2 linked regions of the Algoriphagus machipongonensis genome follow. The protein of the gene in region 1 interacts with the protein of each later gene in a pairwise test. Links are inferred from orthologs where the notes say so. Each region holds a gene or a part of one and is shown on either strand. Other genes may lie near its edges. The genes, in order: ung and ALPR1_RS01590.

Region 1 (15,835 bases):
CCTGCATAGAAGCAACTTCATTGGCTCTTTTTCTGTGCTTATCACAGACTACCATTTCTACTTCAAAATGCTTTGCATATGCCCTTGCTCTAGCCACTCCTCCTACATCCGGAGATGCAAAAATCATGTTGGGTAAACTCAGCGAATTCAAATAGGGCACAAAGATAGCTGATCCATTTAAGTGATCCAAAGGGATGTCAAAAAAACCTTGAATTTGTCCAGCATGAAGATCACAAGTCATAATTCTATCTGCACCTGCTGAAGTGATCATATTTGCGATTGCTTTAGCTGCTATAGATACCCGAGGTCTGTCTTTTCGATCTTGTCTGGCATATCCAAAGTAAGGAATCACTGCACATACTTTATAGGCACTAGCTCTTTTAGCTGCATCAATCATCAAGCAAAGCTCCAGTAGATTATCACTAGGAGGGTTTGTGCTTTGGATAATGAAGACGGTACAACCACGGATAGACTCATTAAAACTAGGTGATAATTCTCCATCACTAAACTTTGAGATGGTTAGGTCGCCTAATTTTTTTCCATAGTTTTTGGCAATTTGATCTGCTAAAATATTGCTGTTTCCACCTGAAAAGATTTTGACTTCGGACATATTTGGAGGTTTAATCGGGGAAGAAATGGTATGAATAAGAAAACAAAAATAGTAAAAATTGACAGGATGGCTAAACCTAAGCTAGATCATTAGAAATATTAATTTCCAAGGATTGATTAAGATCGGTTTTTCGCCCTGTTTAATTGAATTTGTAGTGGGAGAGCTTTTTAGGGTGGGTTTTCATTGTGTTATTATCCCGATCCTGTAATATTTTATTAGAAAGACCACAATGAGGATAACATACCTCTATTTTCATAGTATTTTGAAGAGGGTAAAGTCAAACCACCAACCAAATAAATGAATATGAAAAAAAGATTTACATTCTTAATGCTATTGATGAGCATTGGGTCTTTTGCCCTTTTTGCTCAGACAGTCCCCGACCCCAAGTCTCATTTTGGGTTTAATATCGGGGACGACTATAAGTTAGCCAACTACACTCAAACGGAGGCTTATTTTAAAAAAGTTGCTGATGCCAGCGATAGGGTGCGATTGGTGGAAATTGGCAAAACAGAATATGGAAGATCGCAACCAATGATGATTGTGACCGCACCAGAAAATTTTGAAAAATTAGATCTGTACAAAGAGATTTCACAGAAATTAGCCCATGCTGAAATCAGTAAAGAAGAAGCTGAGAAGCTTTCCGTAGAGGGTAAACCGGTTGTTTGGATAGATGGTGGTTTACATGCCAATGAAGTGGTAGGTCCTCATCAGTTAATCGAAACTTTGTATCAATTGGCTTCTAGGTCAGATGAGGAAACTTTGGAAATCCTTGACAAGGTTATTATACTTTTGGTTCATGCAAATCCTGATGGGATGGAGATCATGTCCAACTGGTACATGAGGAAAGATAATCCAGAAGAAAGAGATCAAAATATCCCTATACTCTACCAAAAGTATGTTGGCCATGATAATAATCGTGACTTCTACATGAATAATATGAGTGAGGCAGCAAACATGTCTCTCCAGCAATATGTGGAATGGATGCCACAGATTATTTATAACCATCACCAGTCAGGGCCTGCAGGAACGGTAGTAGCAGGACCTCCATATAGGGATCCTTTTAATCACGTTTTTGACCCATTGATTATCACTAGTCTTGATGGAGTCGGTGCTGCGATGATCAACAGGTTGACGAGAGAGGATAAGCCTGGATATACCAGGTTGGATGGCTCTGTCTTTTCTACTTGGTGGAATGGTGGGTTAAGAACTACTCCTTACTACCATAATATGATTGGAATTCTGACCGAAATCATCGGCAACCCTACTCCGGCTACCGTGCCATTAGTTCCAGATAGGTTAATTCCAAATAACGGAACTCCTTTTCCAGTAACTCCACAGGACTGGCATTTTAGAAGGTCTATTGATTATTCTGTCTCTTTGAATTATTCCATTTTGAATCATGCAGTCAGGCATGGTGATGAGCTTTTGTATAATATCTGGCTGATGGGAAAAAATGCAATCGAGAAAGGTAGTAAGGACACATGGACCATGTATCCAAAGTATGCCAAAGCTGTGGAAGATGCATTTAATGAATCTCAGAAGAAGAAATCCGAGGATGATGAAGATGCAGTGTATTACGGCTATCGATCTGGAATACCTAAGCAGTTTTATGATTCAGTTTACCAAGATCCGGCAAGAAGAGACCCTAGAGGCTATATTCTTTCTGCAGATCAGGCAGATTTCCCTACAGCTATTAAGTTTTTGAATGCCTTGATTAAATCTGGTATTCTTGTTCATAAAGCAACAGCAGATTTTTCAGTAAATGGTAAATCATACCCAGCAGGTTCCTATGTAGTAAAGACTGATCAGGCGTTTAGGCCGCATGTCATTGATATGTTTGAGCCACAGGATCACCCAAATGATTTTCTTTATCCAGGAGGACCTCCAATTAGACCTTATGATGCTGCTGGTTGGACATTGGCTTATCAAATGGGGTCACAGATTGATCGTGTATATGAAGGCTTTGAAGGCCCTTTTGAAAGAATGCCTTACGGAGAATTGTTAAAGCCTGAGCCGAAAGACCTGGTGTCTGGGTCTGGCTTTCTTTTGGACGCAAGAGGTAATAATAGTTTTATGGCGGTGAATGATCTTTTGCAGGCAAAAGTGAAAGTTTATAGAACCTCAGAAGAAATTGACGGAATGCCTGCCGGATCCTTTTATGTAGGAGGGGCTGGGAAAAAAGTTCTTGAAAAAGCAGCCAGTGAATATGGAGTATATCCTGTTTCGACTAGGGGAGTTCCTTCTGGGGCGAAAGAGATTGAAGCTGCAAGAATAGGTTTGTTTGACTATTATGGTGGATCTATGCCTTCAGGTTGGGTGAGATGGATGATGGAACAATTCCATTTTCCTTATGAGCTTGTTTTTCCTAAGGAAATTGATGCAGGTGATCTGAATGATAAATATGATGTTTTGGTATTTATCGGGCCAGGAATCCCTGGAGAAGGCGGAAGGTCTTACTCTAGAAGACAGCCAGATGCCGAAGAGATTCCAGAAGAATATAAACACATGCTTGGAGGTATTTCTGTTAACAAGTCCATTCCTCAGCTTAAGGAGTTTATCGAAAATGGAGGAAATGTAATCACAGTAGGTTCTGCTACGGATTTGGCCTATCACCTTGATTTACCTGTAGAAGATGCTTTGGTGGAAATGGGCCCTGATGGCAAACCACATAGTTTGAGTGGAGAGAAATACTATGTTCCGGGATCTGTTTTGGAAATGCATGTGGACAATTCAGTTCCTATGAATTATGGAATGGGAGAGAAGGCTTATATCATGTTTAATAGAAGCCCAGTCTTTAAATTGACTCCAGCTGCAGCTACAATGGGTGTGAAACCAATCGCCTGGTTCGGTGAAGAGGAGCCGCTGAAAAGTGGATGGGCTTGGGGCCAGTCTTATTTGAAGAATGGTGTCACCGCATTTGAAGCGCAAATAGGGTCAGGAAAATTATACGCATTTGGACCGGAGATTACGTTTAGAGCACAGTCTCACGGAACATTCAAAATGTTATTTAACGGGCTTTACAAATAATTAAATTAGAATAGGTGAAAAAGGTTCTTTCTTCTTGAAAGGACCTTTTTTTTATATCTATTCTTCTTGTCTGATAATAAGATGCAACTTATTGATACTTGATCCAGTATAGGTGTATAAATAAACTTCCATGGATTCCTACCAACATTACGTACGGGCTGAACTTAGTCTCTGGCTTTTTAAAATGAAAAAGAAGGCCGGAATCATGGGGAAAATGACTCATGGTGTTCAGGGTAAAATCAATAGTTGGATACCTGAAAAAATCCATAAAGCCATAACAGTTGCCATAGAGAATATGGTGAAGTTGGTGATATCTGGCTCAACATTAATAAGACCCAAGTCTGGCAAGGGATTGGAGTTGAAAGAACGAGAGGATAAAATCAGAAATAGAATTAAATGGTATAGAAATACCGCATCTGCTGAAGGGGCTATTACGGGTGCAGGAGGGATCTTGCTTGGCTTTGCTGATTTCCCTGCATTTCTAACGATCAAGATGAAAATGCTTTTTGATATTGCCTCAATTTATGGCTTCGATACGAAGGAATATAAAGAGCGTTTATTTTTACTATACGTTTTTCAATTGGCTTTTTCATCCCAACAAAGGAGGAATGAGTTGGTTGAGAAGATAGAGAACTGGGAAAGTTTTCAAGATTCCTTACCTGAAAATTTCGATGAATTTGATTGGAAGACTTTTCAATTAGACTATCGGGATTATATTGATTTGGCTAAACTAGCGCAATTGATCCCTGTAATAGGAGCGGGTGTAGGAGCCATTGCTAACTATCGATTGACAGAGCATCTCGGGAAGACTGCTATGAACGCCTTTAGAGTTCGAATCTTACAATCTTAAAGGTTTTACCTTATGAAAAAGCAAAAGCCTCGTACAAGATGTACAAGGCTTTTTTTGTTGGTCTACCAGGGCTCGAACCTGGACTCTTCTGAACCAAAATCAGACGTGTTGCCAGTTACACCATAGACCAGTTTTAATTGATTTCCTTTCGGGTATCTCTTAAAGTGTCACAAAGGTAGATTTTCGATTCTTTTTTTCCAAACTCCAATAAAAAGTTTTTTCAAGTATTCTCTTAACCTCCTTTATTTCAGCTATAAATAAATTAAAAGTATAGCAGAGGAGCCTCCTTTTGAAATGAAGGGCTTATGATTGAATGTTTTATTGTGATAATGTCACTATTGTTACGAATAAATTTCTAAATCATTAATATTTTTACATATATATTGACTTATTGAAAATATATAGTCAGATTTATTCAAAAATATTAAACCACTAATTAACTAATGTTATGAAAATCGAAAAATTAGAGAAAACAATTCCAGAGGCAATTCTAAAATTAGAAAAATTGAGTATTGGAGGTTCCTTGGCTGCTGAATTAGATTGGTGTTGGAATAGCTTTAAATACGATCAAAATCCTGTGGGGGTGATTGAAAAATCTCAGGAAGTGATTTCCATATTTAAGGAGGCGAGGGAGAAGAATTCCAGAGCGGTTTCTAAAAAACTTATTGAGGAACTGGAGAAGTCTTTGAATTAAGCATAAAAAAAGGCTTGCCAGATGGCAAGCCTTTTTAGTATCAATTGAAATAGCAGAGATTATTCTCCTACTACTACGAATTTCACATCAGTTTTTACTTCTCTATGAAGATCCACCTCAGCGGTGAATTCTCCAGCGCCATCTACTGGGCCATTGATAGAGATTTTCTTTCTGTCTACGTCTACACCATTTGCTGCTAAAGAATCAGCAATTTGTAGGGTAGTCACTTTACCGAAGATTTTACCTGATTCACCGATTTTTGCCTTGATCTCTAAGGTCAATTTTGCAATTTGTTCAGCGATGTTTTCTGCTTCAGTCTTGATTTTTTCTGCTTTGTGAGCAGCTTGCTTGATATTTTCGGCAAGGATTTTTTTGTTTGAGCCGGTTGCTAAAACTGCAAATCCCTGAGGGATAAGGTAGTTTCTTCCATAACCTGGCTTCACCTCAACCATATCGTTTTTATAGCCAAGACCTTTGATGTCTGTTTTTAGAATGATTTCCATTTGTAATGATCTTTTTTGATTGGACGATACAAGACCGAATTATTTCAATCCATCTGTTACGAATGGCAACAAAGCCAAATGTCTTGCTTTTTTGATGGCGTTAGCCACTTTCTTCTGATACTTTGCAGAGTTACCTGTAAGTCTTCTTGGAAGGATCTTACCTTGCTCGTTTACAAATTTCAATAAGAAGTTAGGATCTTTGTAGTCGATGTACTTGATGCCATGCTTCTTGAATCGGCAATACTTCTTTCTGTTTTCGCCTCTGTTGATTGGCTCATTAATTAATGTCATTTGGCTTGCTCCTCCTTAGCTTCAGTTTTTTTGTTAAACTCTCCTTTTCTTCTTCTTTCGGCATAAGCAATTCCATGCTTCTCCAAAACAGTAGTCAAGAATCGCATCACTTTTTCGTCTCTTCTAAACTCTAGTTCGAATTTGCTAATGACGGTAGGATCGGCCTTGAACTCAACCAATACATAGAATCCAGTTGTCTTCTTGTCGATAGTGTAAGCCATCTTCTTAAGACCCCAGTTTTCCACATTAATAACATCTGCTCCCTCTTCTTTTAACAAGTTCACAAACTTGTCTACGGTATCCTTCATCTGAACATCAGACAAAACGGGAGTTAATATGAATACCGTCTCGTAATTTCTTTGGAACATTTTTAAATGTGTTTAAGGAATTTGAATAAACAGACCGCAAAAGTACAAGAAATACCTTTGTCTTCCAAATGGTTCTGTAAACTAATTAGGGAAAGAAATCCAAAAAAAAACCTCCCGAAGGAGGTGGTGATTATTTTACCGAGAAGGTCTTTGAGCCAATCTGATAATTGTCAACAAATATTCGTACTTCATGAGTGCCTGATGTGTAATCAGATCCTTTTTCATAATAAAAGGTGAGTTCTTGCTCTGTATTATCAAATATGATGTCTTGCTTCACAGTATAAAACTCTTCCACTCCATCCATCATAAACGTTCCGGAACCTTTCGCAACATCGAAAATAGGCTGGGCATTTGGGGCTAATATTTGAACATAAACATTTCTAGGTCCCTTTTCTGCTACTTTATTGTCAACAAAATTGAAACTTACTTTTATCCGCTCAATTTGTCTATTTTTAAAGTCTTTTGTGGTCTCAACCCTCTCTTTACCTCTTGAATTGATCGCAGCTATATTAATATCTTCTGCTTTTAGCATTGCTGCTATATTCACTTTTGCCTGGAGGTCTTCCTTCTGGATATTTAATTGGGCTACCTCTTGCTCTATTTCAGCTTGGGTTGTTTTGAGGTCTTGGTTTTCAGCATAAAGCTGTTGGTTCATTGCTCGAAGTTGAAGGATCTCTTGGTCCTTTTCTTCGATCAATCCTCCATAACTTCTGATTTTCTCATTCAAAGCAGCAATCTCATTCGAGCTTCTTTGACGTGCAGAATTTCTTTCTGCTATCAACTGATCCCTTACCTCTTCTAACGCTTCTACATCACCCCCTAATTTTTCTATTTCCTGAATTCGAAGGTCGAGTTGGTAAGTAACAGAATCCAAACGCTTGTTGAGTTCATTATTTTCAGTAGATAGAAGTAGAATCTCTTCCGTTTTTTTACTTCTGTCTATATAATCTGTGTAGAGTTTAATCCCACTAATTATCACTAGAAGTACTAATACAATGATGATAATATTTTTACCTTGGTCTTTCTTTTCTGTGGGCTCTGACTCGAAATTTGTGCTCATAGTATTTGGTAATAAGGCTTTAAATTATGGCTGAGTTAGACGAAAAATACTGGTCCGAACGTTATAAATCTGGATTGACAGGTTGGGATATTGGTTTTCCATCTACCCCTATTGTGCAATATTTAGACCAAATTGTAAATAAGGATGTTGAAATTCTTATTCCAGGGGCGGGGAATGCCTATGAGGCTTATTATGCCTTCCAATCGGGGTTTTCAAACGTTCATGTATTGGATATTTCTCAGGAGCCTTTGAGGAATTTTAAAGATAAGTTCCCCAATTTTCCCAGTAGCAATCTCCATCATGGGGATTTTTTCGAACATCATGGAAGCTATAATTTGATTTTGGAGCAAACTTTTTTCTGTGCTTTGAATCCAAGTCTTAGACCAAAATACGTAAAGAAAATGAGTGAATTACTTTTGAAAGGAGGGAAGCTTGTTGGTCTATTATTTAATAAAGAATTTAATTCACCTGGCCCTCCATTTGGCGGGGGAATTAAGGAGTACCAAAAACTTTTTCATAACTCCTTCGAAATAGATGTAATGGAGGAATGTTATAATTCCATTCCTGCAAGGGCTGGATCAGAGGCATTTATTAGATTGATAAATTCAAAAGGATAATAAATAGTGAGATTTTTCTCCCGGACTGGCAAAAAACAGGACGCCACATTCATAGAAATCCAAGCTTAAAGTAATCGAAGGATCTCTTTTTATTTCCTCCCAAGCTTTATTCATTTCCGAAGACCAATGGATGTCTCCAATAATAATAATTGTCTTTGAATAAGATTTTTTTTTCAATTCGCTAAAGGCAAACAAGGTCCCATCATAGGTGTGATTCGCATCGATTAAGGCAAAGTCTAGTTGTTGTATTTTTTCCAGCTGATAAGGTAACGTGTCTTTTATATCTCCTAGTAAAAAATGAGTGTTATTGCCTTGAAAATTAGTCTGAGCGATTTGTTGAATACTTTCAGAACCTTCAAAAGTGAAAAGATCACCTTTGACTACTTTTGATAAATACCGTGTGCTGATCCCCATACAGGTTCCTAGCTCAAATACATTTTGGCTTGGAGTCTTGCTACAAAAAAATTGAAACAATTGGCAGAATTTCCTACTACTTGTACTGTATCGGGTGATATCAGAAATTTTTCTTTCCTGAGTATTGACTTTTTTGGAGCCAGCACCTAAGTCAAGAACCTCAATGATTTTTTGGGATGCTAACAACTCCTGTCTGAAATCCTCAATTTCAAGATCGGATTGTTTTTTATCTATCAAAAATGCTTTGAGGCTTTGATAAATTTTGAAAAGAAATGGTGATTGGAGAGAGTATCCATCCTCTTTTTTTAGCCAATGGATAAAAAAAGCTAGAATCGGATATGCCTTTCGAAGCAAATTAATTATGGAAAATATTGGCTATCATTTGAAATTCAGGTACCTGTGCCTCGATACTTTTGCCGTCGACCACTTTTTCCATATAATAGACCCCTTTCATTTTGCCAAGTCCAGATTTCAAGTTACAACCTGAAACATAGCTATGGGACTCGTTGGTTTCAAGGATAGGTTGTTGGCCTACCACGCCATCTCCTTCTACAGTTTTGACAGTTTCTGCAGCATCATAAATTTCCCATTTCCGTTTCAATAGTTGAACGGTATAGGGACTTTTATTTAGGATTGTTACTTTGTAGGTAAAAACAAAATGGTGTTGATGTGGGCTGGAAAATTCCGCCTGATAGGTAACTTCAACACTTACTTGTATTCCTTCTGTTACAGCCGTGACCATGACGTTTTGGATTTAAAAAGTAAAGATACAATTGAAAACTGGATAATCAATATAGTAAACTATGGACATAAAAATTGAATCATCTTGGAAAGAAGCTTTAAAACATCACTTCTTAAAAGATTCTTTTATGAAATTAACTTCTTTTGTTAAAGACGAATATTCTAAAGATAAGGTTTTTCCCCCTGGGAAAGAGATATTTAGTGCTTTTTGGCATTGTCCATTAAATGAAGTGAAAGTAGTGATATTAGGGCAAGACCCATACCATGGTCCTGGCCAAGCTCATGGCCTTTCGTTTTCTGTGAAGCCCGGGATTCCTTTTCCTCCCAGTTTACTAAATATTTTAAAAGAGCTTAAATCTGATTTGGGTTTGGATTTACCTCCCAATGGAGATTTGACTCGATGGGCAGACCAAGGAGTGTTTCTCTTGAATGCAACATTGACGGTGCGTGCTCATCAGGCAGGTTCACATCAGAAAAAAGGTTGGGAGGAATTTACCGACGAGGTAATTCAAGTTATTTCAAAAGAAAGAGAGGGAGTAGTTTTTTTACTTTGGGGAGCCTATGCTCAAAAGAAAGCCCTATTGATTGATGAGACCAAGCATCTGATATTGAAAGCACCTCACCCTAGTCCTCTTTCAGCACATCGTGGTTTTTTAGGCTGTAAGCATTTCTCTAAAACAAATGAATACCTACTTTCGAAGGGGAAAGAACCAATCAAATGGTAATAAAAAAGCCTGTCTAAAAACCGGCTTTTTTTATGTTTTAATCAATTCCTTTAAAGAATCGACTCCATCTTATTTTATTAAACATGGATTCATATTTATCCAAAGAAAGCCATAGGAACCATGCCTTGCCAACGATATGATCTTCCGGTACAAAACCCCAGAACCTTGAATCAAGGGAATCATGACGATTGTCCCCCATCATAAAGTAGTAATTCTGCTTGAAAGTATAAGAGTCTACCTTTTGTCCATCGATTAACAAATTTCCATCCTGCAAAACCACAGAGTCATGACCTTCATAATGCTCGATAGTGTAGAAGTATTTTTCCAAATTCTCCTGAGTCAATTGAATAGTCTCACCTTCGGTAGGTACTTTTAATGGGCCAAAATTATCTCGGTTCCACTTGTAATCCGTGTTAGGCGGGAAAATAGTGTTGTCTCTTAGACCTGCTCTTTCTATTCTTTTATTTACAGAAGTAACTACTGGGGAAGATTCAAGTCTTGAAATAACCTCATCTGTAGCAAATACTAAATAACCTGAGCCATCTGAAAACGTGAGAAAACTTTCTTGATTGACACCATATTCCTTAAAAAAATCAGGGTTAAGAGGCCTATTAGAAATTACATCATAAGAGTACTGCATTTCTTCTGGCTTGAATGCCTGCTCTCCATTTACGATGAGTTCACCTAACTTGATTTCGATGACATCACCTGGCGTTCCAACGGCTCTTTTGATATAATTCGTCTTAAGGTCAGGTGGATACTGAAACTCTACCGGATAGTTAAACACCACCACATCATTTCTTTGTACATCAGTAAAACCGGGTAAGCGGTAATAGGGGAGTTGAATAGCATCACTGTAAGAAGGGATTTCTGTCCCCCAGATTTTTTGGTGTGTCAGAGGTACCTGAAGTGGAGTTTTTGGGATTCTAGTTCCGTAATGCATTTTACTTACAAATAGAAAATCCCCTACTAAAAGAGATTTTTCCATTGAGGCAGTAGGAATCGTAAAAGGCTCTAATAGCAACCAGCGAATCAAACTTGCCGCTACTACAGCGAATACCAGAGCGTCAACCCATTCACGGGTTGGGGACTTTTTCTTTTTAGTTTTGCTCATCTTAAATTAAATATTTCAGAAAGATAAAAAATCATCCATAGAAAGCACCCCTTTCTTTGTTGGGATCCATTCTGCGACCATAACAGCTCCTAAAGCAAAACCCTGTCTGCTATGTGCTGTATGACTGATTTCTATATCGTCTATGTCAGATTTATACCTAATAATATGTGTGCCCGGAGCTGGATCAATTCGTTTTGACGTGATTTCCAATGAAGAATCACTTCCTTTTGTTTCACCAGCCAGATTCCAGGAATTTTTACTTTTTAAATTACGGAGTACACCTTCAGCTAGGGTTATGGCTGTTCCGGAAGGAGCATCCTTTTTTGCTGTATGGTGAATTTCTTCAATGCTGGGATTATATCCGCTTGTTTCGTTCATTAGTTTTGCCAAAAACTCATTCACTTTGAAGAATATGTTTACGCCAATGCTAAAATTGGAAGCATAAAAGAAGCTTCCGTTCTGTTCTAAGGCCAGCTTTTCTATACTCGGCTTTTGATCTAACCACCCGGTAGTGCCTACGACTATTGGGATGTCGTTATTCAATGCCCAAGAAATATTTCCAAAGGCAGCTTCTGGTTGGCTGAATTCAATAGCAACATCAATAGTTTTCGGATCTAATTGCTTTAAATCATCTTGGTTATCAATATTGATTTTGCCAGCAATAGAATGTCCTCGGGATTCGGCAATCTCCCCGATTATTTTGCCCATTTTACCGTAGCCAAGCAATAATATGTTCATTTTTAGAAATTCAGTTTTAAAGAAAAACCCATTGAATTGTTTCTCGAAGAAAATGTTTCTACATGAGGTTCTACCGATAAGGAAAGGTCCTCAGATACATTAAATCCCGACAAATGGGCATCAACATTAGCATCAATGATATTTAAAGCATAAATGCCGGCCAACAAAAGTATGCAAAGGTCTCGGTTTCTTCTCCAATAATCCACATTTCTCACCAAACCATCCCGATTTAAATTAGGGAATTCTGTTGTGATCCCATCGTCAAAATCAAAAAGGGCCTGCCTGAAGACCTGGTACCTTCTATTATTAAATCCTATAAAATAGATGTCTGTCATAAACCCAGCATATAGGATCGGTACTTTCCAAGCTTTGTTATTATAAACTTGCCCAGCCCCGGGAAGGATTGCAGATAGAATCGTTGCTTTTCTAGGATCTTTCGGAAGGTTGGAATAATCGGGACGTTCCTTTTTTACTTTTACAGGTTTGGTCTCAACTTCTGCTTCTTGCGCATTTACAGGACAAGTTACAAAGAAGCATAAAACCAAAAGTCCCATGAGGATCCATGGGGCTTGAAGAACTTGAATTTTATGAAATTTTAAGGGTTTCAAGGGTTAAATTATTTCCAGGATTTCCAGAATTCTATTGAGGTCTGAGTTGGAGTTAAAAGGAATCTTGATCTCGCCTTTATTTTTCTTGTCCGATTTCAAAGAAACTTTTGTTCCAAAATGAGAAGCTAAACGTTGCTGGATTTTGCTGATCTCATACTTTTTCACTGGATCTAGATCTGGCTCCGTCTTCTTTTCAGGCTTACCTTCATTCAAAGCTTTGACAAGAGCTTCTACTTTACGAACACTTAATTCCTCTTCTACGGCTTTCTTAAATATGGCAAGTTGCTTATCTACATCTTCCACATTGATCAAAGCTCGGGCATGACCCATTGAGATTTGTTGATCTCTGATGGCTGCCTGAATAGTAGGAGGTAATTTTAAGAGTCGTAAATAATTGTTTACAGTAGTTCTGTTTTTACCTACACGGTCTCCTAATTGCTCTTGTTTTAAATCACATTCCGCTAAAAGTCTTTGATAGGAATGGGCTATTTCCAATGCATTTAGGTTTTCCCGCTGAATATTTTCAATTAAAGCCATTTCCAGCATCTGCTGGTCATTGGCAGTTCTTACGTAAGCAGGAATTTGAGTTAATCCAGCAATTTTGGAAGCTTGGAATCTTCGCTCACCAGAGATCAACTGGTATTCGTTGGTGTCCAGCTTTCTTACCGTGATGGGCTGAATGATTCCTTGGACTTTAATAGACTCAGCTAATTCGCCCAAAGCATCCTTATCGAAATGAACTCTAGGTTGGAATGGGTTTACCTGAATTTCTTCCAAAGGAATTTCAAAAATCCCAGTTTTTACAACTTCCGGTAAAATTTCCTCAGATTTATGCTTGGCAGGACTATCCTCCAGCAAGGCTCCAAGGCCCCTTCCTAAGGCACTTTTTTTTCGATTAGGCTTATTGTCTGACATAAATTAACTGTTCACTTTTTGAAGGCCATTTTTTTGAGCAATCTCACTGGCTAGGTTGAGGTAAGCTACGGCTCCTTTGCCATCAGCATCAAAAGCGATTGCTGGCAGTCCAAAGCTAGGCGCTTCACTCAAACGTACATTTCTTGGTATAATTGTTTCAAAAACCATGTTCTTGAAGTGTACTCTTACTTCTTCTACCACCTGATTAGAAAGTCTAAGCCTTACATCATACATCGTTAAAAGAATACCTTCAATTTCCAGATCAGGGTTTAGCCTTGTCTGAATGATTTTGATGGTGTTCAACAATTTACCAAGCCCTTCCAAAGCAAAATACTCACATTGGACAGGGATTATTACTGAATTTGCTGCTGTTAGTGCATTAATGGTAATAAGACCTAAGGAGGGAGAGCAGTCAATGACGATGAAATCATAGCTGTCTTTGATGTCTGAAACGACACCTCTCATCTTTTCCTCCCGATTATCTAGGTTGATCATCTCTACTTCCGCACCCACTAGATCAATATGAGAAGGTACAAGGTCTAGGTATTCCATCTCAGTATTAAGGATAATATCCTTGATGTTGACCTCATCTACCATGCATTCGTAAATACTGCTGTTGATAGACTTTGGGTCATGGCCTAGGCCTGAAGTAGTGTTGGCTTGAGGATCTGCATCGATCACCAAGGTTTTATATTCCAGTACAGCAAGGCTTGCAGCGAGGTTCATCGCAGTTGTGGTTTTCCCCACCCCACCTTTTTGATTGGCAATGGCAATGATTTTTCCCATGTTATTTTTTCTCGGGTAATTGAATACCAATATTAAGCAAAATCAATTCTTTTCTGGCTGATCAACGGGATTTTTTCCGTTGTGCTTTTCGGTTCTTCCCAGCCGTATTTTACAATTAGTCTTGGAATAGAAGTGAAAAGCCCTTTTCAAAGCTTTTATTCAGTTTACTCCTCATTTTTTATTTTGTTTCTAGATATGAAATTTTTATCAAAATGATTTAATCTAGAAAAGGGAGATTGGATTTTTGGTCAGAAAAAAGGGAGCCATTTAAGCTCCCTCATTCTTTATTTTTTTCTGTTGGCATCTGCTGCCTTCATCGCATCTTCCAGTTTTTGCTGGAATTTAGATTTCTTCTTATTGGCATTTTTTCTCTTACTTTCTTCCACTTTCGCTCTGATCTTATCATCATCTACAAAAAGCTTGATTACCGCCTGCTGACCAAAAGTCACCATGTTGGAAACGAAGTAATAGAAACTCAAACCAGCAGGGTAGGAGTTTAGGATAAACATAAACATCACAGGCATGATGTATCCCAAATTCTTCATTGGGCCCGTAGCTGTGGTCAATTGATTGTTGAACTTGGTGTAAACAATTTGAGAAACTGTCATCAACAAGGTGAACAAACTGACATGAGAGCCATAGAATGGAATCGTAAATGGCAGGTTGAAGAAGGTGTCATATGTAGACAAATCATTTGCCCACAAGAATGACTCTTGTCTCAACTGGATTGCATTCGGAAAGAAGAAGAACATGGCAAACAAAAACGGCATTTGAAGTACCATAGGTAAACACCCTGAAATTGGACTTACTCCGAGTTTCCCAAAGAGCTTCATTTGCTCTTGTTGCATCTTCGTTGGGTCATCCCCGTATTTTTCTTTTAGCTCATCAATTTCTGGCTTGATTACACGCATTTTCGCCATTCCTACATAAGACTTATAGGTAAGTGGTGAAAGCGCTAATTTGATAGCTAATACGATCAAAATAATGATCACACCATAATTAGAGAAAAACTTCTCCAGGAAGGCAAAAAGGTTAACGATGATGTATTTGTTTACCCAGCTTACAAAGAAGTAACCCATGTCTACATTCTTCTCAAAACCTTCAGTGACTTTTTTCAATCCTTTGTAGTTGTCAGGACCAAAATAGAATCTAAAGGAAGCTGTATTGTCTTTCAATGGGATGCTCAAAGAGGTTTCCATATACTTGACAAAAGAACTGTCGGCAGGAGTACTTTGTGCCAGGTTTACATCCTGAAATGTTTCATCGGCAATAATTCCTGCGGTAAAGAAGCGTTGGCTAAAACCAATCCATTTTACAGGCTCAGCAACTTGCTCTTGTTCTAAATCATCTCCAACTCCCAGGTTTTCATAGGAATCTGATGCCAAGAAGTAATTGACTTGAGTTTTTCTTCTTGATTCACCAATGTCTCTTTCCTGCTTTCTAACCTGATCAGCCCAAGTAAACTGCAGCGAGTTGCCCGTAAAATAATTGGAGAAACGATCTATTTTAAGAGACTTGTGAACCTCATAGCTTCCATCTTTTAACGTGAAAGTTTGAATAATTTCACCACTTTCTGTTCCAGCACTTAGGGTTAAAGTATGTACCGCATTCCCCTCTTCATCTTGGCTTGAGTTTAGAGAAGGATTAAAATACAGGTCATTTAAATTAACACTCCCTGTGTTACTTTCTAAACTAAAAGCCATTTTAGAACTCTCACTATCTATTAGGAGAAGAGGTTCTTGAGTCCAGCTTTTATACTCTTTAAGCTCTACCT
Region 2 (15,779 bases), 1.2 Mb from region 1 along the record:
GGCCAATTCATCCCTGAATGAAATGCCGTCTGAGACCAAACCAGATCAAGTTCATCTGCCCCTTGCCGTATCGCCTCTTTTGTTTCAAAAACCTTGGTTCCAGTATCAGTATAGCCAAAAGGGAAGCCTATAACTGTGACCAATTGAATATCTTCTTCTTGAAGCTCTCTATTAACTTTTTTGACCCAGAAAGGAGGAACACATACCCCGACAAACTGCTCTTCAATTGCCTCACGAACCAAGCTATTCACTTCTTGTTCATTCATCGTAGCACTCAGAAGGGTAGATTCTAAAAATCTTTGAAAATTTTTCATAGTGACAATTTATACCCCCTTTACATAGTCATTGAGGTACATAAACTCCAAAGTTAAGTCCCCATCTCTCGCGATGGTAGCTCCTTCCAAAATAGGTGAAAACTCCTTATTCAATTCAGGGATGACCCATTGGGTTAATTGCTTGCCAAAAGCTGCACTTGACTCTCTAGGTAATTCACAAGGAAGGTTATCTATCGCCATGACAGAAATGCTAGTTTGGCTTCCAAAAGCCTCAATAACTTCTCCTGTCTCCCTTTCAACGTCAAATACTGGTTCTTGAATATTTGAAGCTTGCAAGGTGGTAGGAACAGATCCATGGATATCACAGGATACATCCGCTATCACAGAAATGGCAAAATCCGGGTTATCGATTTCATTCAATTGAAATAATCGTGGAGCACCTGGATTCCAAAAATGAGTGGAAATCATGATCTCACTGACCTCAGCAAATTTCATAAAATGGCTTTCATACCTCTCTGGGAAGCTATAAAACTCTTCTTTATCATATCCTCCATCGGATTTTCTACGATTAAAATCCTCCGATTTTAAAACCAAAAAGCAAGGCTCTTCAAAATACTGATGAAGAAAATCATGGATAGAGACTTCTCTAATCCCAAGTTCTTTTAAAATTTCAATTGCTCCATTTCCAACTCTTCCGGAACCTGTCACCACGATTTTTACTGGTGGAAGCTGCACCTTTTTCAATTCATCATGAAGTTCTTTTCGATCTTGACATTGAAAAGCTCTTTTGATATCGAAGAGTCCAGTTTTTTTTCCATAAGTCCAAAAAGCATTGTAAGCTCCAACTATTCCAGCCCACCTTCCAAAAGCTACCACTCGCTTTCCTGATTCATCTTTTAATGCTTCATAATCCAGCAAGCGAATATTTTTTTCTAGAATAGTCTGCAGTAGCTTTCTGTTGTACGGCTGCATTTTGATGGTGTGAGAGAAAAAGAAATAGGATTTCCCTTCCATCAAATCAGAGATAGGCACCTCTTTAACCCCAAAAATCACATCACATTCCTGAAGATTATCCACCACTTCTATACCTGCCTCCGCATATTCTTGATCTGAATAAGATCGATGGGGACTAGACTGCACCTGAAAAGTAAATTGTCCTTCAAATCCATTCTGGATATATTGAAGTTGCTCAGGTATAAATGGTGTACGCCGGTCGGGAAAGTTTTTACCTTCACGGATAATTCCGATTTTCATAAAAATTAGGTTATCGGGTAATCATACTACAAATGGACTATGCATGGTTGGTACTCTTTTGGAGTATCTTTTATTTCTTACACAGCCTCTTCGCTTCTGCCAAGATAAAAAGAAATCTAAAAGCTGTATCCCCAAGTCGGATGAAAAGATACCGTCTTTTCTATTCTTTATTTTCATTTCTTGGTTTTGCCTGGATTCTCATTTATTCGGCCATGTTTCCAAGTCAGCTTATCATCCCTTTAAGCCCTCTTACCACCTATTTTGGGTACCTTTTGGCAACTTTCGGAACAATCATAGCGATCAAGTCAAGCAAACAAATTCAACTTAAGAAATTTTTGGGGCTTAGTACTCCCGAAAGCCAACCTTCTTTGGTTACTTCAGGACTTTATTCCAGAACCCGACACCCTTTGTACGTAGGGCTAGTCTTAATCTTTATTGGCTATCTTTTTGTCGCTGGACAGCTTACCTCATTGATCCACCTGCTATGTCTATTGGTATACCTTCCCTTTGGGATTTATTATGAAGAAAAAAATATGCTGGCAACTTTTGGGGAGGCCTATCAAAAATATCAGAAAGAAGTTCCTGTTTTCTTTCCCAGGATATTCAAAAAAAAGAGGGCCTAAGCCCTCTTTATCTTTTATTAATCTATTCCTTTGAAATCTACGTCGAAAATCAGAACTGAATTGGCGGGTATCTTAAACCTTTCTTGGTCTCGATAGCCATAAGGAGATGGGATTACCAATCGAGCCTTACTTCCAGGGCGTAGTCTTCTGAAGGCAATATCCCAGCCGGTAATAACCTGGCCAGCCCCTAGTACAAAACTCAATACTGAATAATCTCTATCCTCATCATATATATCACTGTCTTGGGCTACAGATCTGATACTTGTGTCAAACAAGGATCCATCTTCCATCAGCGTACCGATGTAATCTGTATAAACCACAGTACTTCCAATCGGACGTGAACCTTCTCCTTCCTCCTGAACGATAATTACCACTCCGGAAGGATCATGGATCCTATATAAACTATCGATCTGGGCAGTATCCAAATAGGATACTATTTTCACAGAGTCAATTGCCAGATTGCCATCCACATCATAGGCAGGACCTGTATTGAATGGGTTATTTGGCTCACAGCTCATGAGTCCGAAAAATAGGCAGAGAAGTATTATAGGAAGGTATCTCATTGATTATTATTCTGTCGGACCTGGAATCACTTCCTTAAGGTCCATTTCGAAAATTAAAGGTGAATTTGCTGGAATATCTCCATTGGAGTTTCTACCATATCCTGAATCAGAAGGAATAAACACGGTTGCTTTATCTCCTTCTTCCATTTGAGCAATTCCATATTCAAATCCAAAGATTAAAGAACCAAGTCCCAATCTGAATTTCAAAGGAATATATTCTCTGGAGGAAGTGTAAATATTGTTATCCCTGGCCACTGTCTCGATAGAAGAATCAAATACTCTATCTGACAGCAACTTTCCTGTATAATCCACAACAAGCGTATCACCTAACTCTATTTCAACGCCGCTATCAGAAACTTCTTGCCAGATAATACGGATGCCATAAGTTGGGTCATTGTACTCCTTGACATTGGTCAAGTTGTTCGCCTCGATGTAATCATTGATTGCTGCAATATCTCGATCATAAATGACCTGAGCTGACTCTTGATCACTGACACAAGAAATCATCAAAGTGCTCAATAGCAATAGTGCAAATACGGGATAAAGATTAATTTTCATTTTGTTGGTATAGTTTTAAATGTCTCTTAATTCCGAGCGGAACTTTTATTCAACACCTGTAACTTCTACGTCGAATACCAAAATGGAGTTTGGTGGAATCATAGCTCCAGCACCGTTCTCTCCATAAGCAAGTGGAGAAGGAATAATGAATTTTCCTTTTGATCCATTTTTCAATAAAAGTAAACCTTCATCCCAACCTGGGATTACTTGACCCATTCCTACGTTAACAGGTAGAGGCTCATAAGGTCTGTTCTCATTGAAAATATCATTTTCCTTAGCTAGGTTTTCAATAGAAGTATCAAACATAGTTCCATCTAACAAATACCCAGCATAGTTTACATGCATAGTGGCACCTGCAGTAACGGCATCTCCTGTTCCTTCTTCTTCGATGACATAATAAAGACCGCTCTCAGTCTTATTCGCATCTAAACCCTTTTCCGCAACATATGCTTCAATAGTTTTTTCCTGCTCAAGCAAAAGTTCTTTGTTTCGCTCAGCTTTTTTACCTTCTTCTGCTTCCATTCTTTCATTAAAGAATGTCTCAATTTCTGTTTGGTCCATAATATCAAATGCTCCCAAATTTACTTTTACCACATCTGTAGTTTCTAAAGTAGGAGGTGTGTTTGGGCCGAAAATAATGCTAGCAGTAGATTCAAAAGCAATACTATCACCTTTGCGAAGATTTAAGAAAATCTCGTCCATTCCATTCGTAGGCTTGACAGAGTCATTTGCCATCATATAACCTGGAAAAGGCTGATTATCGGTTGAGTAAATCACAGAATCATCAGCAGTCGCAATCTTCAGGTTGTAAAGAAGAAACTCACCATTGGGAGCTTTTTCATCTCCTTCTTTGATAAAGGTGTATTCAATCCCATCTTTTTCGGTTACTTTCTTCTTTTGACAAGAGGAAAGGATAGACGTACCAAGCATCAGCACTAGGATAGCCAATAGGCTTCTGTTGTTTTTCATAAAATTAAAGTGATTTTCAAATTATCTTTTTTGGTAGGAATTAAGCTGGCTTTACTCTGCGCTGACAGTCTCAGCAGCAAAAAGCTCATCTTGATTTTCTTCCACCAATTTTTCAAAATGCTCTACAGTTTCTTTTAAACCAAGGTCTGACTTTCCTCCGGAAGCGTTTTTATGTCCTCCTCCATTGAAATATTTTGCTGCAAACTTATTAACAGCAACTTCACTGGATGATCTAAATGAGATTTTAATCCCATCTTCTCGCTCCGAAAACAAGGCAGCCACTTTTATGCCGTCCAAAGATAATGCATAATTGACCAATCCCTCAGTATCCCCGGTCTGGCTTTGATATTTTTTAAGATCTTTTTTACTGATCGCAAAGTAGGCAGTATGAAGATCTTCCCTTACCACCAATCTTCTGCTGATCGCAAATCCGATAAATTTCAATCGGTTGACTGAATTCGAATCATAAATCCAATTGGCAATCTGGGATCCATTGGCACCGAGTTCTATTAGCTCGGCAACAACCAGGTGAACATTTTTGGTGGTATTAGGATGTCTAAACCCACCGGTATCAGTCATGATACCTGCATATAGGCATTCTGAAATGTCTTTGTCGATCAATTTCTTATCCCCCAGCTCCACGATCAACTCGTAAACAAGTTCACAAGTAGCAGCAGCTTTCGTGCTGGAATATTCAAAATCTGCAAAATCTTCGGGATCTTGATGATGGTCTATGTTAACCACATATGCATCTGAATTCCGAATCATTTCTCCCAGTTCATTAACTCTGTGCAACACAGAGAAATCCAAACAAAAGATGATATCAGCTTCCTCTAACTTCTTGGTAGCAATTTTCTGATGTTCTGGTTTATTAAATTCCAGCACGTCATCATTGCCTTTCATCCAATTCAGGAAGGAAGGATAATCTGTAGGAGTCACTACACTTACATCATGCCCTTTCTTGATCAGGTAATTTGCCATACCTAATGAAGACCCCAATGCATCCGCGTCGGGCTTGACATGTGTGGTAATGAATATTTTTTTGGGGGATGAAATCTTTTTCTTAAATGAGGCTAATGCTTCCATTTATTTAGAATTAGCGGCCCTTTGGCTCTAAGTAAGTCGCAAAGGTCAGTAATTTTTTGACAAATCCCAACTTGTGCATTTCCTTGAAAATAAGCCTGATATGAGATAAATAATTTATAAAACTCGGAAGATGGATATAATTCTCCTATTTTTGCGCCCGAAATAAACCAATGTAAATACAAAACCCATGGCAACAAACAGAACATTTACCATGATCAAGCCGGATGCTTTTGCAGCTGGTAACTCAGGAGCCATCCTTAAAATGATTGAAGAAGCTGGATTCAAAATCGTAGCAATGAAAGCTACTCAATTGACTCCAACTCTTGCAGGTAAATTCTACGAAGTTCATAAAGAAAGACCTTTTTACGGAGATCTTTGCGCTTATATGTCCTCTGGACCTATTTTCGCTGCTATCTTGGAAAAAGATAATGCTGTAGAAGATTTTAGAAAATTAATTGGTGCTACTAACCCAGCTGATGCTGCAGAAGGTACTATCAGAAAGATTTTTGCTAAATCTATCGAAGCAAATGCAGTACACGGATCTGATTCTGATGAAAATGCAGCTATCGAAGGCTCATTCTTCTTCTCACAAACTGAAAGAATCGCATAATCTGTTACCCAATCGATTCTTTAAGGCACCTCCTCGGGGGTGCCTTTTTTGATTTTTGTCAATCTCATTTTTTTTTGTTTCCCTCCTAGCCTGAGAAGATTTTACTCCTTATATACGTATTTATACTTTATTTACTTACTAGTACATAGAATCATTCCCAGTTGCTTAAATATGCATTTAAGCCTCGATACACCCATATTTCATGAATTTCAAGGAAATAACATTACGTATTCCAACTTATTATTTTTAAGGTTTTTATTTTGATATACGTATTTTTACTTATATTTGAGTCTAATTTACGTAGACATGAAAAAGGTAATAATCGTAGGAAATGGAATGGTTGGCTATAAGTTTTGTGAAAAACTAGCCGCTCATGCTAATCGATCTGACTTTGAAATTGTAGTATTTGGTGAGGAAGCAAGACCTGCTTATGACCGAGTACATCTAAGTGAGTATTTTTCTTTGAAGTCATCCGAACCACTATTGCTTGCTCCAAGAGCATGGTATGAGGAAAATGATATTGAGTTACGAACCTCTGAAATGATTTCAGAAATCGACCCAAAGTCCAAACTGGTCTTAACTCATAAAAATGAAGCTTTTCACTACGACTATTTAATCTTAGCGACAGGTTCTTCTCCCTTTATACCTCCCTTGGAAGGAGTTTCTAAGCCAGGTGTTTTTATTTATAGGACCATCGAAGATTTGGAAGGAATAGAGGAATATGCCCATAAAATGAAAAACAAGGGGCGATTCAAAGCAGCTGTTCTCGGAGGAGGCCTTTTAGGTCTTGAAGCAGCAAATGCTACCAAAGAACTGGGAATGGAAACACATGTCATTGAATTTGCTCCTAGACTTATGCCAAGGCAGCTAGACCAGGCGGCCAGTGACCTACTCAAATCTAAAATCGAAGACCTTGGAATCTCCGTTCATTTAAGCAAAAACTCCAAACAAATTCTTGGAGAAAATGAAATGACTGGAATTGAATTCCATGATGAGGAGAAAGCTTCTTACGACATGCTTGTCATCTCTGCCGGGATCCGGCCCAGGGATGAGCTGGCAATAAGCGCAGGCATCGTCACAGGTTCCAGAGGAGGAATAGAAGTAAACAACAAGATGCAAACTTCAGACCCCTCAATTTACGCAATTGGAGAGGTCGCATTATATAATAATGGCATTTATGGCTTGGTAGCACCAGGCTATGAAATGGCAAGCGTAGCAGTGGATCAAATTACTGGTGGGGATAAATTAATGAGTCCTACCATCGATATGTCTACCAAGCTCAAATTAGTAGGAACAGAAGTAGCTTCCTTCGGTGACCCTTTTATTGACGATGAGCAGACTACAGCTATTACCTATGAAAACAAACAAAAAGGCATTTATAAGAGAATCAACATCACCAAAGATGGCAAAAAATTACTTGGAGGGATTCTCGTAGGCGATGCCTCAGATTATAATTCACTTTTCCAGCTCTACATCAATTCCCTTCCACTTCCTGAAGATGCAGAAGAACTCATTCTAGGTTCTAGAGGTGAAGGAAGCTCTTCAACTATGGGTTCTGCTCTGGACCTGCCAGATAGCGCACAAATTTGTTCTTGCGAAGCGGTAAGCAAAGGAGCAATCTGTGATTCATTAAAAAGCGGAGCTTGTACCAACCTCAAAGAAGTAGTCCAAAGTACAAAAGCCTCTAGCTGCTGCGGTGGCTGTAAGCCTATGGTGGTTGACTTGGTTAATGAAACCTTAAAATCCTTAGGGCAAGAAGTCAAAGAGACTGTTTGCGAACATTTTGATTACAGCCGTCAAGAATTATATGATTTAATCAAAATCAACAAAATCGGAGGCTATGATGAGGCATTGGATAAATATGGTAAAGGCCATGGTTGTGAAATCTGTAAGCCAGTAATGGCCTCCATTTTTGCCAGCATCTTTATGGAAACTGCCAATCGTCAAGTCCCTATCCAAGATTCTAATGATAGATTCCTTGCCAACATCCAAAGAAATGGCACCTATTCAGTCGTACCGAGGGTTCCAGGAGGTGAAATAACACCTGATAAGCTAATGGTTTTAGGTGAGGTCGCCAAAAAATACGACCTCTACACCAAAATCACCGGCGGCCAGCGAATCGACCTTTTTGGAGCCCAACTTCACGAGCTGCCTTTGATTTGGCAGGAGCTTATTGATGCTGGATTCGAAAGTGGTCATGCTTATGGAAAATCCTTAAGAACTGTCAAAAGCTGCGTGGGTTCTACCTGGTGCAGGTATGGAATGCACGATTCAGTAAGTTTTGCTATCAGAATTGAAGAAAGATATAAGGGCTTAAGATCCCCACATAAATTAAAAGGTGGAGTTTCTGGATGCATTAGAGAATGTGCCGAAGCCCGCGGAAAAGACTTTGGAATCATCGCCGTGGAAGGTGGATGGAACCTCTACGTCTGTGGAAACGGTGGGGCTACACCTAAACATGCGGTGTTATTAGCTTCGCAACTAGATGATGAAACCTGTATCAAATACCTAGATCGCTTTTTGATTTATTACATCCGAACTGCCGCTCCATTGATGAGAACAGCTCCTTGGTTGGATAAACTTGAAGGTGGAATTGATTATTTGAAAAAAGTAGTAGTGGAAGATTCTTTGGGATTAGGAGAAGAATTAGAAAATGAGATGGAAGAATTGGTCAACAGATATGCCTGTGAATGGAAGGAGGCGATAGAAAGCCCAGAAATGATGAAACGCTTCAAGCATTTTGTCAACACGGATGAAACCGATGACCGCTTAGTTTTTGTCCCCATGAGAGATCAAAAAATGCCAAAACCCTGGTAAGAAATTATGGAAGAATTATTGAAAACATATCAAACTGTAGCTCAAAACGAGGTTATCAATTGGGTGTCCGTGGGTAAAGCTGCAGATTTTCCAGCGAATGGTGGAGGCTGTATCAAATACAAATCAAAACAAATAGCAGTTTACTATTTTCAGCGCACCGATACTTGGTATGCCTGCCAGAATCTTTGCCCTCATAAAATGGAAATGGTGCTGTCTCGAGGGATGATTGGAGATGCTTCAGGAATCCCAAAAGTAGCTTGCCCTTTACATAAGAAGACCTTTTCCTTAGAAAATGGAAGCAATTTAAATGGAGAAGATTATAGCATTGCTACTTATCCCGTCAAAATAGAAGATGGAAATGTATATATTGGTTTTGCGGATTAAACCAATTTCACATGACCATTTTTAATAAAGCAATTGCTAAAATCGACGCGATCAATTCCGAGGACCCTGTAAATGAAACCCTTGGGGAACATCAGTATGCAAAAGAATTGCTCTATTCCATACGAATGAGCAAAAGATTGGAGGCCTTTGACCCCAATGCTCCTGAACATCTAAAAATTGCTGCTAGAGCACAACATATTGGCAGGTGGAAAATTCCAAGATCAGAATACCCGATGGACCGAGTTGGATACTTGCGATGGAGGGAAGAACTGAAAAAAATGCATGCAGACATTACTTCCAAACTATTATCTGATGTCGGGTATGATGAAGGATTTATTGATAGAGTAACCCATTTGATTCGCAAAAAACATCTAAAATCGGATTTGGAAACCCAAACCTTAGAGGATGTCATTTGCCTGGTTTTTCTGGAGCATTATTTTGAAGATTTTGCAGCCAAACATGAAAAGGAAAAAATCATCGACATCTTAAAAAAGACCTGGACAAAAATGTCCGAAAAAGGCCATAAGGCCGCATTACAAATTTCATTTTCTCCCGAAAGCTTGCAACTCATAAAAGAAGCAGTGTTAGAATAAATAATGGCTCAGCATACCAAAACTTTAGATCAGTATACTTTTAATCGGCTCCGGCGTTTATACATCATCGCTTTAGGCGCCATCGCTATTTCCTTACTGACTAGCCAATTTTTAATTCGTACCTATCTAAACGATCAGGAAGACGATAGTAAACTTATCAATGTAGCTGGTAGGCAACGAATGCTCAGTCAAAAATTGACAAAAGAGGTACTTTTGCTGACTCTCAATAAATCAGATTCCACAAAACAGCCATTGATTGAAAATATTCATGCCACGCAAGCGGAATGGGAGATGGCGCATCAAGCTTTAAAATTTGGGGATGAAAAGTTAGGTTTAGAAGCAGAAAACAGCCCTGAAATCTCAGAAATGTTTGCTGGAATCCAGCCTACTTTTGATCAAGTGATCACTACTACCCAATCTTTGATTTTACTATCCCAAAAGCCATCTCCCGATTCTGTTTTGGTCAATCAGGAATTGAAGAAACTTCAAGGGGCAGCATCTGCATTTTTGAAACAAATGGAAAAAATTGTCGATCAATACGACAATGAAGCCAAAGCAAAAGTATCCAAATTAAGAAAGCTAGAAATTGGCATTACCATATTCACCTTGCTTGTATTGCTAGGAGAGTTTTTGATCATCTTTTGGCCATCGGCAAAAGCGATGAAAAACAGCATTCGAGAACTCATGGAAGCAGAGAAAAAAGCGGTCAAAATGGCCAAGGATGCTGATTTGCTTTCTCAATCCAAAGAAAAATCTGTTCGTGAACTGAGAGCTCTAAGTCAGGCCATGGACGAAATCTTGCTTTTTGCCCGAGTAACTCCTGAGGGATATGTGACTCATATGGGTGATCAGTTTGCAAGACTCCTTCAAGCCAAAAAGCTAAACCTGAATGCCAAGTTTTCAGAATTGATTTCCATTAATGAAAATGAACAGTTAATGGTAGATCGGATTATTTCCGAAAACAAAAAATCAGGTTGGCAAGGTGAAATCAAAGCGTGTAATAAAGAAGGCACAGAAATATGGCTGGATTTCTCCATGCTACCTTTTAATGCAGGAGAAAATAAGACCGAACTGATTATTGTTTGTCTTGATATCACCAAGCGTAAAGAAGCCATGCTCGAGGTGGAGCGCCTCACCAAAGAAAGTTTTGAGGAAAAGATGCTTCAACAAAAAGTGTTGAGCCGTCAGATTATAGAAAATCAAGAGAATGAGCAAAACCGGATTGCTAAAGATATCCATGATGGTATCGGTCAAATGCTTACAGGTTTAAAATACTTGCTAGAGAGTGTTGAACTAGAAAATCCCGAATCTGCTGCCGAAAAAATAGAAAAACTGAAGTTACTCACGAGTAATATCATCAAAGGGGTAAGGACTGCTACTTTTAACCTTACCCCTCCAGAACTGAAAGATTACGGGATCGTTCCAGCTTTGACAGAATTGACCCAGGAACTGGAAAAATTGACGGATAAAAACATCGTTCTTTTCAATAAGACCGATTTTAATCAAAGGCTTGATTCATTGGTGGAGATTAACTTGTATAGAATCACCCAGGAAGCCATCAACAATGCCATCAAGTATGCAGATTCTTCTCATATCATCGTAACTATTTCCCATAGCGAAAAACTGCTAAGCATCATTGTAGATGACAACGGCAAAGGATTTGACAAATCGAAATTGAAAGCTAAGCCAGATAAGGACGGCGGAATGGGACTAACTTTTATGCAGGAAAGAATCAATTACATCAATGGAAGACTGTTTATCAATTCCTCTGAAAACGAGGGTACAAGAGTAACCTTGAACGTCCCTTTGCAATAATTCACTAGCCTTTTATACGTAAATTTGCTTATTTTACTACGTATTAACTTTAGAGCCCATGAATCCCACACAAATAGTCCTTGCTGATGACCATGAATTGGTTCGCGATGGTATTAAATCACTTTTAGAAAATGAATCTGGTTTTCAGGTAATTGATGAGGCATCAGACGGGATCGAAGCTTTGAAAGTCATTTCGAAAAGACAGCCTGATCTATTGATTGTTGATATCCGAATGCCAAACATGAATGGGATAGAGGTTGTTAGAAAATTAACTGCTGAATACCCAGAAATAAAAAAATTAGTCCTTTCCATGCATGACTCAGAAGAATATGTTCTAGAGTCCATTGAAGCTGGAGCAGATGGATATTTACTTAAAGGATCGTCTAAATCCGAGTTTTTAAAGGCTTTGAACAGCATCAAAGACGGAGGAAAGTATTTTTCCGGAGATGTCTCCGCCATTATCATCAATAATTTTGTAGGAGGAACACCTAAGCCTAAGCAGAAGAAAGAGCCGGTTTCTGAAGAGCTTGCAGCACTGACGAATCGTGAGAAACAAATCTTGGATTTGATTCTCAAAGGGAAAGGGAATAATGAAATTGCTGATGAATTAAAAATCAGTAAAAGAACTGCTGAAGTCCATCGCTTTAATTTGATGAAAAAACTCAATGTGAAAAATTTGGTAGAGCTTACCAACAAATCCAAAGAGCTTCACTTAATCTAAGTATTTAATACGTATATTTACTAGCCTTAAAAGACCATTTAAGGCTTTTTTTAATTTTTTTACTAAATATTTTACGTACTTTCTTTAGATAATAAGTATTTTTACTTACTTTTATTCAAGATAAAATTAAGTAAAATGAAACATCTCATCTCACACAAAGCAACACGATTGAATCTCAGAGATATCAGTAGTGTTCCAATCCGAACTTTTTGGATTACTTCGTTGGCGTTTTTCATTTGTTTTTTCGCATGGTTTGGGATTGTCCCATTCATGCCTGATGTCGTCAAAGATTTAGGCTTGACACCAGCACAAAAATGGAATGCAACAGTATTAGCAGTGGCAGGAACTGTTTTTGCCAGACTCTTGATAGGGAAACTGTGCGATAAATACGGTCCTAGGATATGCTATACCTGGCTTTTGGTCTTAGGTTCTATCCCGGTAATACTTAGTGGTTTGGTTCAGACCCCAATGCAGTTTTACTTATGCCGTCTTTTCACTGGATTTATTGGGGCTTCTTTTGTCATCACTCAGGTGCATACTTCTTTGATGTTTGCCTCTAATGTGGTGGGAACTGCTAACGCTACCTCAGCTGGATGGGGAAATTTAGGGGGTGGAGCCAATAGATTAGGGATGCCTATCATTGCAGCCATCGTCATTAGCTTTGGTATCGCAGAAGGAGATGCTTGGAGATATTCTATGGTTATCGCAGGTATTGTCTGCTTCTTGACTGGTCTGCTTTATTATTTCTTTACAAAAGACACCCCAGAAGGAAACTTTAGCGAGTTGGAAGCCAAAGGTGTGGACTTACCTAAAATCAAAAAAGACAAAGTTGGCTTTTTAGAAACCCTAAAAGATTACAGAGTATGGGTTTTATTTATCGTCTATGCAGCATGCTTCGGTATAGAACTTACGGTTTATGGAACCATGGATGATTACTTACAAAATACATTTCAGTTGGAAAGAATCACCGCAGGAAACATTGTACTCTCCTTTGCATTAATGAATCTCTTTGCACGAACACTGGGAGGATTCTTTGGAGATAAATTCGGTAAAACCAATGGTTTGAAAGGTCGGGTATATTTCTTGGCTGTCATCATGGTAATCGAGGGGGTGATGTTAAGCGCATTTTCATTAGCGAGCAGTTTATATGTAGGAATTGCCCTTCTGATTGCCTTTAGTTTATCTGTTCAAATGGCCGAAGGAGCCACTTTTTCGGTTGTTCCATTTATCAATAGAAAAGCCGTGGGTTCCATCTCTGGAATCGTAGGAGCCGGAGGAAATTTCGGAGCTTTTCTTGCCGCACTTTTCTTAAGTTCTAAGTCTGCTGTGGCAGAGAAAGCCGCTTTAGTAGCTTCAGAAACATTAGGAGCTACAGCTGCTGCCGCGGCTCAATCAGCCGCAGCCGCCTCCGCAGTATCATCTGGCTATTTGATCATAGGTTCCTGCATCGTCCTAGCAGGTATAGTTACCTTAATCATTCGATTTAGTACAGAAGATGAAAAAGAAGCTGAAATAGAATTAAAAAAGTTGACCCCAGAGCTTGTGAGAGTTGAGAAATAAATAATTCTAAATCCAATAAATAAGCTCCTTGAAACTGGATTTCTAGCTATCAAGGAGCTATTTTAAATTTTAAAGCGCTAATCAATTGATCTAAATATTCACCTGTGAATCTTGGCAAAAAAATAAAAACCACTTGTTCTTATTGCGGTGTCGGTTGCGGAATCGTGGCAAGCATTGATCAAAAAGATAAAGTCCTGGTAGAGGGAGATCAAAACCATCCTGTAAACCAAGGGATGCTTTGTAGTAAAGGGATGAACCTTCACTACGTAGTAAATGACACTTCAGACCGGATTTTATATCCAGAAATGCGCTGGAGCAAGTCTCATCCTATGGAGCGGGTTTCTTGGGATGATGCATTGGATAGAGCAGCAGGAGTATTCAAGTCTTTGATACAAAAACATGGACCTGACAGCGTTGGTTTTTATGTATCTGGCCAGTGCCTTACTGAAGAATACTATATCGCCAATAAGCTGGTTAAAGGTTTTTTGGGTACCAATAACATCGACACCAATTCCAGGCTATGCATGAGCTCAGCAGTAGTGGCCTACAAAAAGACGTTTGGGGAAGACTCAGTGCCTATCGCTTACGATGACATAGAATTGGCAGACGTTTTTTTAATTGCTGGTGCTAATCCCGCATGGTGTCATCCCATCCTGTTCCGCAGGCTAGAAAAGCACAAGGAGAAGAACCCAAATGTCAAAATCATTGTAGCAGATCCTAGAAAAACAGATTCCGCCAATTTTGCAGATTTACACTTACAACTGATCCCTGGGACGGATATTATCCTTTACAATGCCATCGGAAGAAGGTTGATCGAGACAGGCTTTGTAGATCAAAATTTTATTGAGAACCACACAGAAAACTACCTAAAGTACCGAAAACAAGTTATGTCTGTCTCACTGAGTAATGCCTCTAAAATGTGTGGCGTGCCCATTGAAGATATTAAAACTGCAGCAGATCTAATCGGTACTTCAGGAGGATTTATCAGCATGTGGGCAATGGGCCTCAACCAAAGCTCCATCGGTACAGATAAAAACTTCTCTTTATTGAATTTATCGCTTGTTACGGGAAGAATTGGGAAACCAGGAAATGGTCCTTTTTCATTGACAGGCCAGCCCAATGCTATGGGAGGAAGAGAAGTAGGAGGCATGGCTAGCTTATTAGCAGTGCATAAAGAACTTTCAAATCCAAAACATAGACAGGAAGTAGCAGACTTTTGGGGAGTAGATCAGATATCACCCAATCCCGGATTTTCAGCCACAGAAATGTTTGAAGCTTTAGAATCTGGAAAAATGAAAGCTGTTTGGATCATTTGTACCAACCCGATGGTGAGCCTTCCCAACCTAAAAAGGATGGAAAAAGCCCTTTCCAACGCAAAGTTTGTGGTGGTTCAGGACATCTCGCATAAATCTGATACAGTAGCTTTTGCAGACCTGGTTTTGCCTGCAGCGGGATGGCTGGAGAAGGAAGGAACCATGACGAATTCCGAACGAAGAATTTCCTATTTAAACAAGGGAATCGAACCTCCCGGAGAAGCTCGTGCAGATGTGGAAATTCTATGTGACTTTGCCAAAAAAATGGGATTTCGTGGATTCAATTTCTCCAATGCAGAAGAAATTTATGAGGAGTACGCGTCGATGACAAAAGGTACTTCGATCGATATTTCATTTTTGAACTATGATCGACTTAAAGCAGAAGGAACCTTCCAATGGCCTGTGCCAGATTATCGCCATACGGGAACTCCTAGATTATTTGCTGACCATCAGTTTCACACTCCTTCCAAAAAAGCGGTATTCAATATCCCAAAACAAGTAGAAAACACTTCGGAAAAACCGAGCCCAGAATTTCCTTTGATTTTGACCACAGGGAGAGTTCGGGATCAATGGCATACCATGACCAAAACGGGAAAAGTATCTCGTTTGAGAACACATTATTCGCATCCGGTGCTGGA

What was found.
Region 2: the proteins of ung (region 1) and ALPR1_RS01590 interact in binary tests that used the Escherichia coli proteins (3 or more experiments, as listed by UniProt). The link is inferred for Algoriphagus machipongonensis from one-to-one orthologs.

Annotation. Positions count from the first base shown.
Region 1 is NZ_CM001023.1:1,519,648-1,535,482, forward strand. The notes cover bases 8,257-11,068. They hold ung (uracil-DNA glycosylase), read left to right. Parts: upstream 8,257-9,237; coding sequence 9,238-9,900; downstream 9,901-11,068. Other genes in these bases: ALPR1_RS06595 (class I SAM-dependent methyltransferase), read right to left, coding at 8,257-8,671; apaG (Co2+/Mg2+ efflux protein ApaG), read right to left, coding at 8,790-9,176; lepB (signal peptidase I), read right to left, coding at 9,938-11,014; dapB (4-hydroxy-tetrahydrodipicolinate reductase), read right to left, coding at 11,030-11,068. In the rest of the region: ALPR1_RS06545 (ribose-phosphate pyrophosphokinase), read right to left, coding at 1-610; ALPR1_RS06550 (M14 family metallopeptidase), read left to right, coding at 914-3,637; ALPR1_RS06555 (EcsC family protein), read left to right, coding at 3,768-4,487; ALPR1_RS06565 (hypothetical protein), read left to right, coding at 4,936-5,181; rplI (50S ribosomal protein L9), read right to left, coding at 5,241-5,684; rpsR (30S ribosomal protein S18), read right to left, coding at 5,724-5,975; rpsF (30S ribosomal protein S6), read right to left, coding at 5,972-6,343; ALPR1_RS06585 (hypothetical protein), read right to left, coding at 6,474-7,403; ALPR1_RS06590 (class I SAM-dependent methyltransferase), read left to right, coding at 7,430-8,020; more of ALPR1_RS06595, read right to left, coding at 8,009-8,256; more of dapB, read right to left, coding at 11,069-11,752; ALPR1_RS06620 (DUF5683 domain-containing protein), read right to left, coding at 11,755-12,306; ALPR1_RS06625 (ParB/RepB/Spo0J family partition protein), read right to left, coding at 12,364-13,275; ALPR1_RS06630 (ParA family protein), read right to left, coding at 13,279-14,061; membrane protein insertase YidC, read right to left, coding at 14,346-15,835. UniProt on the Escherichia coli protein: Excises uracil residues from the DNA which can arise as a result of misincorporation of dUMP residues by DNA polymerase or due to deamination of cytosine.
Region 2 is NZ_CM001023.1:341,020-356,798, reverse strand. The notes cover bases 4,471-7,226. They hold ALPR1_RS01590 (nucleoside-diphosphate kinase), read left to right. Parts: upstream 4,471-5,515; coding sequence 5,516-5,938; downstream 5,939-7,226. Other genes in these bases: nirB (nitrite reductase large subunit NirB), read left to right, coding at 6,245-7,226; ALPR1_RS01595 (DHH family phosphoesterase), read right to left, coding at 4,471-5,328. Also shown: deoC (deoxyribose-phosphate aldolase), read right to left, coding at 1-314; ALPR1_RS01620 (NAD(P)-dependent oxidoreductase), read right to left, coding at 324-1,529; ALPR1_RS01615 (methyltransferase family protein), read left to right, coding at 1,562-2,152; ALPR1_RS01610 (FKBP-type peptidyl-prolyl cis-trans isomerase), read right to left, coding at 2,170-2,715; ALPR1_RS01605 (FKBP-type peptidyl-prolyl cis-trans isomerase), read right to left, coding at 2,722-3,273; ALPR1_RS01600 (FKBP-type peptidyl-prolyl cis-trans isomerase), read right to left, coding at 3,319-4,242; more of ALPR1_RS01595, read right to left, coding at 4,294-4,470; more of nirB, read left to right, coding at 7,227-8,755; nitrite reductase small subunit NirD, read left to right, coding at 8,762-9,139; ALPR1_RS01575 (DUF4202 domain-containing protein), read left to right, coding at 9,151-9,732; ALPR1_RS01570 (sensor histidine kinase), read left to right, coding at 9,736-11,547; ALPR1_RS01565 (response regulator), read left to right, coding at 11,606-12,268; ALPR1_RS01560 (MFS transporter), read left to right, coding at 12,404-13,828; ALPR1_RS01555 (nitrate reductase), read left to right, coding at 13,933-15,779. UniProt on the Escherichia coli protein: Major role in the synthesis of nucleoside triphosphates other than ATP. The ATP gamma phosphate is transferred to the NDP beta phosphate via a ping-pong mechanism, using a phosphorylated active-site intermediate.